DNA from 3 places in the Streptomyces sp. NPDC006140 genome. Region 2 is predicted to be linked to each of the others. Evidence: riboswitches for the same ligand, from Rfam matches in the RefSeq annotation. Region 2 holds a riboswitch; each other region holds the start of a gene.
The links. Region 2 has a riboswitch for cobalamin ahead of ABZ386_RS20065 (energy-coupling factor ABC transporter permease). Riboswitches for the same ligand answer to the same signal wherever they lie in the genome.
Positions count from the first base shown of each region.

Region 1 (3,687 bases), on a different contig from region 2:
CGTGGTCACGATCCCGTTCGACCTCGGCACACCGAGCAACAAGGGCAAGGTCCAGATCACCCTGACCCCGGGGCAGGTGGGCGAGAACACGGTCCAGGCCCTGGTGTTCGCCTCCGACAACGGCGTCTCCACCGTGCCCGAGCTACGGCTCACCTTCACCCAGCGCGCCCAGAAGATCGGCCCGCTCGACGCGAAACTCGCCAACCGGGGCGGCTACTGGTGGACCGACAGCCTGCAACTGCCCATAGCAGGCACCTGGACCATGCAGCTCACTGTGCGCACCAGCGACGTGGACCAGGTCACGGTGTCGGACACCGTGACCATCCGGGAGCTGCCGACCCGGTCGACCGCGCCCTGACCCAGCCGGTCGTTCCGCAGAGCTCCCCGCGCGACCCTGACGCCCTCGAACGCCGGGTGGCCCCTGGAAACTGCCCAGGGGCCACCCGGCGTAGGTGCCTCGGCCTGTTAGGACACTGCCCTCACACCCGCTCCGGCACTGGGTGCGGTGACCGCCTTTCGGGTCAGGGCCCGCTCGGCCAGAAAGCCGAAGAGCAGTCCGAAGGCCGCCCACAGCACGGCCTGTACGCCGATCGAAGCGAGCCGGAACTCCCAGAGGTCGCCGGCCGGGAAGCCCTGGGGAACGTTCTCCCCGGACGGCAGGAAGACCATCGCGACAGCAACCAACGCGACGAAGGCAACCCCCGCGGCGATAGAGGCATTCCAGTTGCCCCACGCCGGAGCCAGGCGGCGGCCGAGCAGGACCGCGGCGATCCCCAGCAACACGCTCAGCGCGATCATCAGGAAGTACAGGATGGTGCGCTTGTCGAGCGTGTCGGGGTTGCCGACAGCGGGCGGGTTGGCCGGGTACTTGAGGATCGGAACCAGGTAGACGGTGAGGAATCCGGCGAGCGCCGTCAGCGCCGCCGTCGCCCGGGCGCCGAACCGGCCGATGCGGCCCAGGGCGAAGCAGAAGGCGAGGGCCGCGATGCCGCCGATGGCGACGCCGAAGACGAGGACGCCCGTTGCGAGCCCGGCCGTCGACTGCACGGACCTGCTGACCAGTTCCTCCCCGCCCTCGTGATGGGCGTTGGCCTCCTCGAAGGCGATGGCCGCATCCACAGGGCCCTCGCCCACCAGGTAGGCGAAGACGAAGGCGAGCACGCCGGCGCCGAGGCCGGCGAGCATGCCGCGCACCAGAAGGGTGCGTATGGTGACGGAGTCCATCGGCGTGTTCCCCAGTTCTCAGTGGCAGGGGAAGCCGAGCAGGTGACGTCCGTCGTGCACCCACTCGTGCACGCCCTCGCCGGAGAACAGCGCGGTGGCGCCCTGCTCGGCGCCGACGAAGTACAGCAGGACCAGCATCAGTACGCCGAAGAAGACGGCCCAGGGAGCGATGGCCCTGAGCGGCAGCGGTGTCGCGGCGGACGGGGCAACGGGGGCAGGGGCGGCAGTGGACTGCGCCATGGCGAGACCTCCTCGGGAACACGCGTCCCGCAATCGTGTGGAGCACTCGACGACGGCACCGGGTCTGACTCACCAAGCCCCTGACACCTCGTCAGGGGCCGTGGAACACAGTGGCGCGACCGTGCCGGACTTGCACCGGGCTTCCGCAACGCCGTCGTCCTTGTCGCTCCAGAGCGTACGGGCAACCGGTGATCCGGCCAATATGGCCTGCACCACCTACCATGTGCCGGTCCCTGGCAAACCCTGGAGGGATTCCTCGTGACCATCCGGTTGATGCTGCTGTGCGCCCCCGTGCCCTCGGGGCGGGAGACGCGCTTCGCCGACGGCCCCCTGGACGAGCGGGCCGTACAGCAGGCGCGCGCGGCGGCCGGGGCCCTGCCCGCGACCGGCGTCCGGTACACCGCGCCGTCACAGCGATGCCGGCAGACCGCCCAGGCCCTGGGGTGGGACGCCGCAGTGGAACCCGCCCTGTGCGACATCGGCGTGGGCTCCTGGCACGGTCGCACGCTCGATGAGGTCGCCGCCTCCGACCCGGCGGGGCTCGCCGCGTGGATGACCGACCCGGGCGCGGCGCCGCACGGCGGCGAAACCGTGGCCGACGTGTGCACGCGCGTCACCGCCTGGCTCGACACGCTGCAGGGCGAGTCCGGACCGGTTACGGCAGTGGTCGAGCAGGCGGTGACACGCGCGGCGGTGGTGTCCGTACTGGGCGCTCCGCATGCGTCCTTCTGGCGGATCGACATACCGCCACTGACTGCGGTGCACCTCACCGGCCGGGCGGGCCGGTGGAACCTGCGCCTCGGAGCCGCCATGTCCGCGGGCGCCTGAACCCGCCTGCGGGACAGGGTAATTGGGCCCCGCAGGCGAGTCAGGACTCGGTCGTCAGCCCTGCGACGAGGCGGAGCGACGGCGTGCCAGCCACCATCCGCCACCGCCGAGGACGAGCAGGGCCACGATGATCCCGCCGATGATCAGGCCCGTGGACGAGCCGTCGTCCTCCTCGGCTGCTTTCTCCTCGGCCTGCGGGGTCGCGGCCGGTGACGTGGGCGCGGTTTCCGACTGCGACGGGCTGGGCGTCGGGCTCGCGGTCGGGCTCGGGCTGACCGGCGTGGCGCCCGGTGCCGCTGCCTTGAGCTTCAGCACGGGGGCGGGCTGCCCGGGTTCCTCGCCGCCGTCCGGCAGCTCGATCCAGCGGGAGACCTTGCCATCGCTGTAGGTCTCGAGGGTCTTGAAGGCGAGCTCCTTGGCGTCCGGGAGCTGCCGGACCTTGATCTTGTGTTCGGCGTCGACGCCGGCCTTCAGTTCAGGGCCGCCGACGGTGTAACCATCGCTGATGGTCTTCAGCTTCCAGCCCTTGGGCGCCTCCTCGAGCTTTACGTCGGCGGGGTCGATGCCCTTGGGCAGGACGACGCGCAGCTCGGTGAAGCCGGCGGAAGCGGACTCCGCCTCCGAGACGAAGCTCAACGTGACGTTCTCGGCGAGGGCCTGCGCCTTGTCGGCCTCGACCTCGGCGTGGGCGGCGGCCGTCCCGGTCGCGGCGAGGGTGGCCGTCAGCGCGGCCGCGCCGATGACGGCGATACGGCGGGATGCGCGAGCGGCGAGGTGGTGCGTGGGCATGCGAATGCTCCTTGCTGATGAAGCCGGGCGGCCGAAGCCGGCCCCGGGGGAGGGATAGCCGGAGGGACGTTGGCGTGTCCCGGTGGTCCCCTGCGCACCAGCGCGTGTTGAAGAGCTCGTGTCCGTAAGGCGGCCGAGGGCTCGAAGCAGCCGGACAGCCGTACAGCGGGCGGTGCGAGACATACGCCGGTCATGAGACACGGTCTCGCCCAGGTCGCGACGGCGGCCATGACCCGGCGCACAGTGCGGGCGGCGATGCACGCCGTCGCCACGGCCGCGTCGGCCCGGTGCAGCAACCAACCCGCCGCCAGCGCGGCGACCACATGCGCGGCCGTCATCGCCGTCGAGGCGTGATGCCACGCGTGCCCGTCACCCTGCTCCATCGCCGGCTGGCCGGCATGTCCCGCCCCCGCGTGGTGAGTGCCGCCCGCCTGGGTCAGCCCGGCGTGCAGCACCCCCTGCGCCGCCAGGGTGCACACGACGACCGTGGGCAAGGACAGGCGGCGGCGGGCCAGCGGCCAGACGGCGGCGAACTGCGCCACGGCGAAGGCGGTCACCAGCCGCCACGGCACCGAGCCGTCGGCGACGGCGTGATGCCCGATCGCC
Region 1 covers NZ_JBEXTS010000023.1:43,266-46,952, reverse strand. The annotation lists gene ABZ386_RS38255 (copper resistance protein CopC) at 1-358, shown strand, start outside; gene ABZ386_RS38250 (CbtA family protein) at 466-1,224, opposite strand; gene ABZ386_RS38245 (CbtB-domain containing protein) at 1,243-1,464, opposite strand; cobalamin riboswitch at 1,506-1,670, opposite strand; gene ABZ386_RS38240 (histidine phosphatase family protein) at 1,723-2,292, shown strand; gene ABZ386_RS38235 (DUF1775 domain-containing protein) at 2,347-3,081, opposite strand; gene ABZ386_RS38230 (hypothetical protein) at 3,015-3,687, opposite strand, start outside.
Region 1: another riboswitch for cobalamin. It lies ahead of ABZ386_RS38245 (CbtB-domain containing protein); the one in region 2 lies ahead of ABZ386_RS20065 (energy-coupling factor ABC transporter permease).

Region 2 (3,687 bases):
CTGCTCACCGTGGGGCAGATGCTGGTGGTGCCCGCCGCCCGCGCCTGGGTCCCCGACCTCGCCGAGGAGGGCCGGCTCGGCCTGTACATGGGTGCGCTGTCCTCCGTCTCCGGCCTGATCGTGCTCGTCGGCAGCGCCGCCACCGGCTCCCTGCTCGACTCGGGCCTGCCGGCCGCGGTGCCGTGGCTGGTCCTCGCGGCCGTGCCGGCGCTGGCGGTGGCGCTGCTGCCCCGCCGGGAGGGACGGTCGGCCCCGGCGGCCTGACCGGGCCCGGCAACCGGGCGGACGGGAGCGTCACTCCGCAGGGCGACGGCGCTCCCCCGGGTTTTCCGGGACCGTTCCGTCCGGGATCACCGCCGAGGAACACACTGATCATCCGGCGCCAGTATCCTGGGTCGGCTGCGGCACCCCCCACCAATCCCCGTGCGAACGCGGGGAGTTCGGTCTGCGGCAACCTTCCCACACGCATGAGACGAGGACGAGTGCTGCTAGCGGGCCGCTACCGGCTGGATGTTGAGATCGGGCGCGGTGGAATGGGAGAGGTCTGGCGCGCGTACGACGAGACGCTCGCCAGAGCGGTGGCGGTCAAGCTGCTGCTGCCCCAGGACACCGACGCCACGGCGGCCTCCCGGTTCCGCCTGGAGGCCCAGACCGCCGGGCGCCTCAACCACCCGAACCTGGTCGGTGTGCTGGACTTCGGCGAGTACGACAACCGGCTGTACCTGGTGATGGAGCTGGTCGAGGGCGACAGCCTCGCCGGGGTGCTGGCCGCGTCGGGCGCGCTCCCGGCCGGACGGGTGGCCGACCTCGCCGCCCAGGCCGCCGCGGGACTCGCCGCCGCGCACGCGCAGGGCATCGTCCACCGCGACATCAAGCCCGCCAACCTGCTGCTGGACACGGGCGGCACCCTGAAGATCGGCGACTTCGGCATCGCGCGCTTCCTCGACGATCCCGGCGCCGCGCTCACCGCCACCGGCCAGATCGTGGGCACCGGCCTCTACCTCGCGCCCGAACGCGCCCTGGGGCAGCCCGCCGGGCCCGCCTCCGACATGTACTCCCTGGGGTGCGTGCTCTACCAGCTCCTCAGCGGCCGACCGCCGTTCCAGGCGGACACCGCCGTCGCACTCCTCCACCAGCACCTCGACAGCGCCCCCGTGCCGCCCCGGGAACTGGGGGTCGCCGGGCTGCCGCCGGCCTTCGAGAACTACCTCCTCGGGCTCCTCGCCAAGCAGCCCGAGGACCGGCCCTCGGCCCAGCAGGCCGCCGAGTGGTTCGCCGGCGGCGCCTGGCGGGGGCTGCCCGAGCCGCTGCCGGAGGCCGCGTCCCCGGTGCCGTCCGCCGCGCCGGGAGCGTACGCTCCGGCCGAGCCCCGCAGCGTGACCACCTACGCGCTGCCCGGCGCCCCCTCGCTGCACACCACCCGTACGCCCCAGGCCGGGCGTGGCCGCCGCTCCGCGCCCCGCGGGGGCCTCGGCAACCACCGAGCGGCCGCGACGATCGCCGCGGCGGCCCTCTTCGTCGCCGCGATGCTCGCCGGCATGCTCTGGTTCTCCCCCGACAACACGGCGACCAAGGGCACGGAACCGGACGCGTCACCGTCCGCGAGCAGCCCGGCCGCCACCCCCGCCGACGGCCCGGCCTCGCCCCTCTCCTCCGACCCGGGGACGGCCACCGCTCCGACCGCCGGCACCGTGGCCGATGTCACCCCGGCCACGACTCCGTCCACAGCCCCGGCCGCCCCCTCGCCGACCCCCAGCCCCGCGGCCCCCACGCAGGAGGCGGCCACCGGCGCGCCGGAGAAGGCGGAGAAGCCGCGGCAGGAGATCCCGCGCCACGTCCGGCCGGTCGGGGACGGCGACGACGACGGGGACGACGGGGGCGACGACTGACACGACCCGCCCTCCGACGGCCGGGGTGCCCCCGTCCCGGAGCCGGCCCGCCCTCCGACGGCCGGGGCGCCGTCCGTCTCGCGTGGATCCGCGGCGTCATGCGCCGGTGTGCGAGCGGGCGCCCCCTCACGCGCCCCCTGCGTGGCTTGTCATCGTCCTTATCCCGGCCTTATTGTCACCACGCCTTGGTGAACGGGAAATCCGGTGTGATGCCGGTGCGGCCCTCGCCACTGTGAATCGGGAAGTCCGGCTCCGGCCCTCACGGGCAGCCACTGGGTCCTGAAGGACCCGGGAAGGCGGAGCACGGGCGGTGGTACCCGTCAGCCAGGAGACCGGCCAAGGCGCGTCAACCATCCACGAGGTGCTGGAGAGGGTCTGCTGAGCCATGCACATTGCCGAGGGTTTCCTGCCTCCGGCGCACGCGGTCGCCTGGAGCGTCGCGTCGGCGCCGTTCGTCGTCCACGGAGTCCGGTCGCTCACCCGTGAAGTGCGCGAGCACCCCGAGAGCACACTGCTCCTCGGTGCCTCCGGCGCCTTCACGTTCGTCCTGTCCGCCCTGAAACTGCCGTCCGTCACCGGCAGTTGCTCCCACCCCACCGGCACGGGGCTGGGAGCCATCCTGTTCCGCCCGCCCATCATGGCGGTGCTGGGCACCATCACCCTGCTCTTCCAGGCCCTGCTGCTCGCGCACGGCGGCCTCACCACGCTCGGCGCCAACGTCTTCTCCATGGCGATCGTCGGACCCTGGGCCGGATACGCGGTCTACCGGCTGCTGCGGCGGTACGACGCGCCGCTGATGGCGGCCGTGTTCTGCGGGGCGTTCGTCGCCGACCTGACCACCTACTGCGTCACCAGCGTGCAGCTGGCGCTCGCGTTCCCCGACCCGGGCAGCGGATTCCTCGGCGCGCTCGGCAAGTTCGGTTCCATCTTCGCCGTCACACAGATCCCGCTCGCGGTGAGCGAGGGCCTGCTGACCGTCCTCGTGATGCGGCTGCTGATGCAGTCCAGCAAGGGCGAACTGACCCGGCTGGGCGTGCTCCTCGCCGGGAAGCGGTCGCGGACCGGCACCGAGGCGGTGGCCCGATGAGCCGGAACACGAAGATCAACCTGGTGCTGCTGCTCGCCGTGGCCGCGCTCGCCGTGCTGCCGCTCGCGCTCGGCCTCGGCGACCACAAGAAGGAACCGTTCACCGGCGCCGACGCCCAGGCGGAGACGGCGATCACCGAGCTGGACCCGGGCTACGAGCCCTGGTTCTCACCGCTGTACGAGCCGCCGTCCGGGGAGATCGAGTCGGCGCTGTTCGCCCTCCAGGCGGCGATCGGCGCGGGGGTCCTCGCCTACTACTTCGGCCTGCGGCGCGGCCGCCGCCAGGGCGAGGAACGGGCCGCGGCCCGTCAACAGGCCGCTGACGGGGGTGCCGTGGGCGTCCCCGGGGAGTCCCCGGCCGAAGGGGCCTGAGCCGCGTGCTGCCGATCGACGCGGCGGCGCACGGCAGTCGCTGGCGCCGCCGCCACCCCGTGGACAAGGCCGTGCTCGGACTCGGCCTCACCGTGCTGGCGGTCTCGCTGCCGCCCTGGCCGGGCGCGGCCCTGGTGCTCGTGGCGGCGCTGTCCCTGCTGCTGGGGCCGGCCGGTGTGCCCGGGCGGCGGCTGTGGCGGGCCTACCGGGTGCCGCTCGGCTTCTGCGTGACGGGCGCGCTCACCCTGCTCGTCCAGGTCGGCGGGCCGGGGCGCTTCGTCTCCCTCGCCGGTGACGGGCCGGTGCGGGCCGCCGAGTTGCTGCTGCGCACCTCGGCGGC
Region 2 covers NZ_JBEXTS010000007.1:175,572-179,258, reverse strand. The annotation lists gene ABZ386_RS20075 (MFS transporter) at 1-264, shown strand, start outside; gene ABZ386_RS20070 (serine/threonine-protein kinase) at 468-1,889, shown strand; cobalamin riboswitch at 2,059-2,245, shown strand; gene ABZ386_RS20065 (energy-coupling factor ABC transporter permease) at 2,275-2,976, shown strand; gene ABZ386_RS20060 (energy-coupling factor ABC transporter substrate-binding protein) at 2,973-3,347, shown strand; gene cbiQ (cobalt ECF transporter T component CbiQ) at 3,353-3,687, shown strand, end outside.

Region 3 (3,687 bases), on a different contig from region 2:
CGACCGCGCCGGTGGAGGCGCCCGAGGACACCCCGAGCACGAAGGGATCGGCGAGCGGGTTGCGCAGCAGCGACTGCATCACGGCCCCGCACACGGCGAGTCCGGCTCCGCACACGGCCGCGAGGAGGGTGCGCGGCAGCCGCAGCTGCCAGACGATCCCGTCCCGGATCGGCGTCAGGTCGGAGGTGCCGAGCCCCAGGTGGGCCGCGACGACGGACCAGACGTCCGCGACCCGGATGTCGGCCGGACCGACGGTGATCGCCAGGGCCACGGAGACGACCAGCAACAGGGCCCCTCCGGTACCGAGCACCAGGCCGCGCACGGTCACTTCGCGAGCCCGAACTCGCGCAGTCCGGCGGCGACCTGCTCCACGCCCTCGACCGTGCGGATGGTCGGGTTCATGGCCTGCCCGCTGAGCAGTACGTACCGCTTGTGCCGGACCGCGTCCATGTTCTTCGTGGCCGGGTTGGACTCCAGGAAGGCGATCTTCTTCGCGGCCGACTCGGCGGTCTGCGACCTGCGGGTCAGGTCGCCGATGACGAGGACGTCCGGGTCGCGGTCGGCGACCGTCTCCCAGTTGACCTGCGGCCACTCCTCGTGCGTGTCGTCGAAGACGTTCTTCGCGCCGAGGGCCCGGGTGATGATGCCGGGCGCTCCGCAGCAGCCCGCCATGTAGGGGGACTCGGAGTTGGCGAACCAGTACAGGAGGGTGACGTGGGAGGCGTCGATGCCCGAGGTGGCCTCGCGCATGCGCCGCTGGAGCGAGGCGACCAGCTTGTCGCCGCGTTCCGGTACCCCGAAGACGGTGGCGAGGTCCCGTATTTCGCCGTAGACGGTGTCGATGCCGAGCACCTTGTCGCGCGCGCCGTCGCCGTCGCCCGAGTTGTCCTTGCCGGCGCAGTCGGACGGGGAGACGTACGTGGGCACGCCGAGCTTCTCGAACTGCTCGCGGGTGGCGACGCCGCCCTTGCCGAGGGTGGAGACGAAGGACGCGGCGACGAAGTCGGGGTCCGTGTCCAGGACCCGTTCGAAGGAGGGGTTGTCGTCGGCGATGCGCGGCACCCGGGCGTTCGCCTTCTCCAGTCCTTTCATCACGGGGTCGGTCCAGGTGGCCGTGCCCGCGAGGCGGTCGGCGAGGCCGAGGGAGAGCAGGATCTCGGTGGTGCCCTGGTTGAGGGAGACGGCGTGGCGCGGCGGGGCCTCGACGCGTACCTGGCGGCCGCAGTTGTCGAGGGTGACGGCGGCGGCCTTCGCGGGGGCGGGCTTCGCGTCGCCGCAGCCGGTCAGGAGCAGGGAGCCGGCCGCGAGCAGGACGGCGGCACGGGCGGGTCGGGCGAGGGGCACGGGGAACCAGTCCTCAGTCGTCGAGGGCTCGATCGCGGAGCCCGGTCGTACGGTGCTCCCCCGCCGCGAAACGGCCGCGGGGGCCGCCAGCAGGTCTTCGGACTCGGGTTCGTCCGGTGCGGGGCGCCTTCCCGGACGTCACACACGCCGTCCAGTGGCCGAGGCCCCGCCCGTCCCCCTCACCGCTGCGCGTCAGTTCCGGATTCGCACCGGATTCCCTGACCCACGTACATGGGTTCGACTGGCCTCGGCAAGCTATCACGGGGCCCTCGGGGAATCACCGCGCACCCTGCGTCGTTGTGCGGGCAGCAGCTCTTCCGCGACTCCCGAGGAGGCCGCCGGTGTACGGCGACGAGGCAACGGTCCGCAGGATCCTCACCGAGCTCGGCGACACCTGGGCCGTGGTGGGCCTGTCGTCGAACCGGCAGCGCGCGGCGTACGGCGTCGCCGAAGTGCTCCAGCGCTTCGGCAAGCGCGTCGTGCCCGTGCACCCGAAGGCCGAGTCGGTGCACGGGGAGCAGGGGTACGCGAGCCTGGCGGACATCCCCTTCGACGTGGACGTCGTGGACGTCTTCGTGAACAGCGACCTCGCCGGGGCCGTCGCGGACGAGGCGGTCGCGAAGGGCGCGCAGGCGGTGTGGTTCCAGCTCGGCGTCATCGACGAGGCGGCGTACGACCGGACCCGCGCGGCGGGTCTGGAGATGGTGATGGACCGCTGCCCGGCCATCGAGATCCCCCGACTGGGCTGAGACTTTAACGGCTCCCTGATTTCCCCGTACAGATTTCCTGAAGCTTTCTCCAGGAAATCCCCGTGCGCGGTCAAATGCACGGCAACAGTCTTCTGCCGGTCGGCAATTGATTCCTAGCCTGACGGCCTCTTGCACGCTGAACGCTCTGTTCATTTCATGAGAGGCCCCTAAGAATATGGTAAGCGTCGACCATGCGGTACCGGGGGTGAAGGGGAGTCCGGGCGGACTGCGCCGGGACGTCGGGCTCATCGGGCTGATGTGGGCCTCCGTCGGTTCCATCATCGGCTCCGGCTGGCTCTACGGCGCCAAGAACGCCGTCATGATGGCCGGTCCGGCCGCGATCATCTCGTGGGTGATCGGCGCCGTCGCCATCGTCCTCCTCGCGCTGGTGCACGCCGAGCTCGGCGGTATGTTCCCGGTGGCGGGCGGCACGGCCCGTTATCCGCACTACGCGTTCGGCGGCCTGGCCGGCATGTCGTTCGGCTGGTTCGCCTGGCTGCAGGCGGCGACCGTGGCCCCGATCGAGGTCGAGGCCATGATCGGCTACGCCGGCCACTGGGACTTCGCGAAGGGCTTCCTGCACCAGAAGGACAGCACCCTGACGACCAGCGGTCTCATCGTCGCTGTCTTCCTGATGGCCGTTTTCGTCGCGGTCAACTTCCTCGGCGTGAAGGTGTTGGCGCACACCAACAGCGCGGCCACCTGGTGGAAGATCGCCGTCCCGCTGGCCGCGATCTTCGTGGTCGCGGTGGGCAACTTCCACCCGGGCAACTTCACCTCGGAGGGCTTCGCCCCGCTCGGCGCCAAGGGTGTGCTGAGCGCCATCAGCACCAGCGGCATCATCTTCGCCCTGCTGGGCTTCGAGCAGGCGATCCAGCTCGCGGGGGAAAGCCGCAACCCCAAGCGCGACCTGCCGCGCGCGACCCTCGGCTCGGTCGCGATCGGTGCGATCATCTACGTCCTGCTCCAGGTCGTGTTCATCGCCGCGCTGCCCCACAGCACGTTCGCGCACGGCTGGGCCGACCTCAAGTTCCCGGGCATCGACGGCCCCTGGGCGGGCCTGGCGACCCTGGTGGGCCTGGGCTGGCTGAGCGTCGTGCTGTACCTCGACGCCGTGGTCTCCCCCGGCGGCACCGGCCTGATCTACACCACCGCCACCTCCCGCGTCTCCTTCGGCCTCTCCAAGAACGGCTACGCGCCGAAGCTGTTCGAGAAGGTCGACGCACGCGGCGTGCCGTGGTTCGGCCTGATCCTCTCCTTCGTGACGGGTGTTCTCTGCTTCCTCCCCTTCCCGAGCTGGCAGAAGCTGGTCGGCTTCATCACCTCGGCCAGCGTTCTGATGTACGCGGGCGCCCCCCTGGCGTACGGCGTCTTCACCGACAGGCTGCCGAACCACGAACGCCCCTACCGCCTCCCCGGCGGCAAGCTGATCGCCCCGCTGTCCTTCGTGGTGGCCAACCTCGTCATCTACTGGGCCACTTGGGACGTCCTCTGGCGGCTCGGCGTGGCGATCGTCCTCGGCTACGTGCTGCTCGGCGGTTATGCCTTCTACGCCAAGAGCAAGGACCTGCCCGACGCACCCCGGATGGACTTC
Region 3 covers NZ_JBEXTS010000002.1:91,124-94,810, reverse strand. The annotation lists gene ABZ386_RS05635 (iron chelate uptake ABC transporter family permease subunit) at 1-328, opposite strand, end outside; gene ABZ386_RS05630 (ABC transporter substrate-binding protein) at 325-1,344, opposite strand; cobalamin riboswitch at 1,415-1,605, opposite strand; gene ABZ386_RS05625 (CoA-binding protein) at 1,686-2,093, shown strand; gene ABZ386_RS05620 (APC family permease) at 2,269-3,687, shown strand, end outside.
Region 3: another riboswitch for cobalamin. It lies ahead of ABZ386_RS05630 (ABC transporter substrate-binding protein); the one in region 2 lies ahead of ABZ386_RS20065 (energy-coupling factor ABC transporter permease).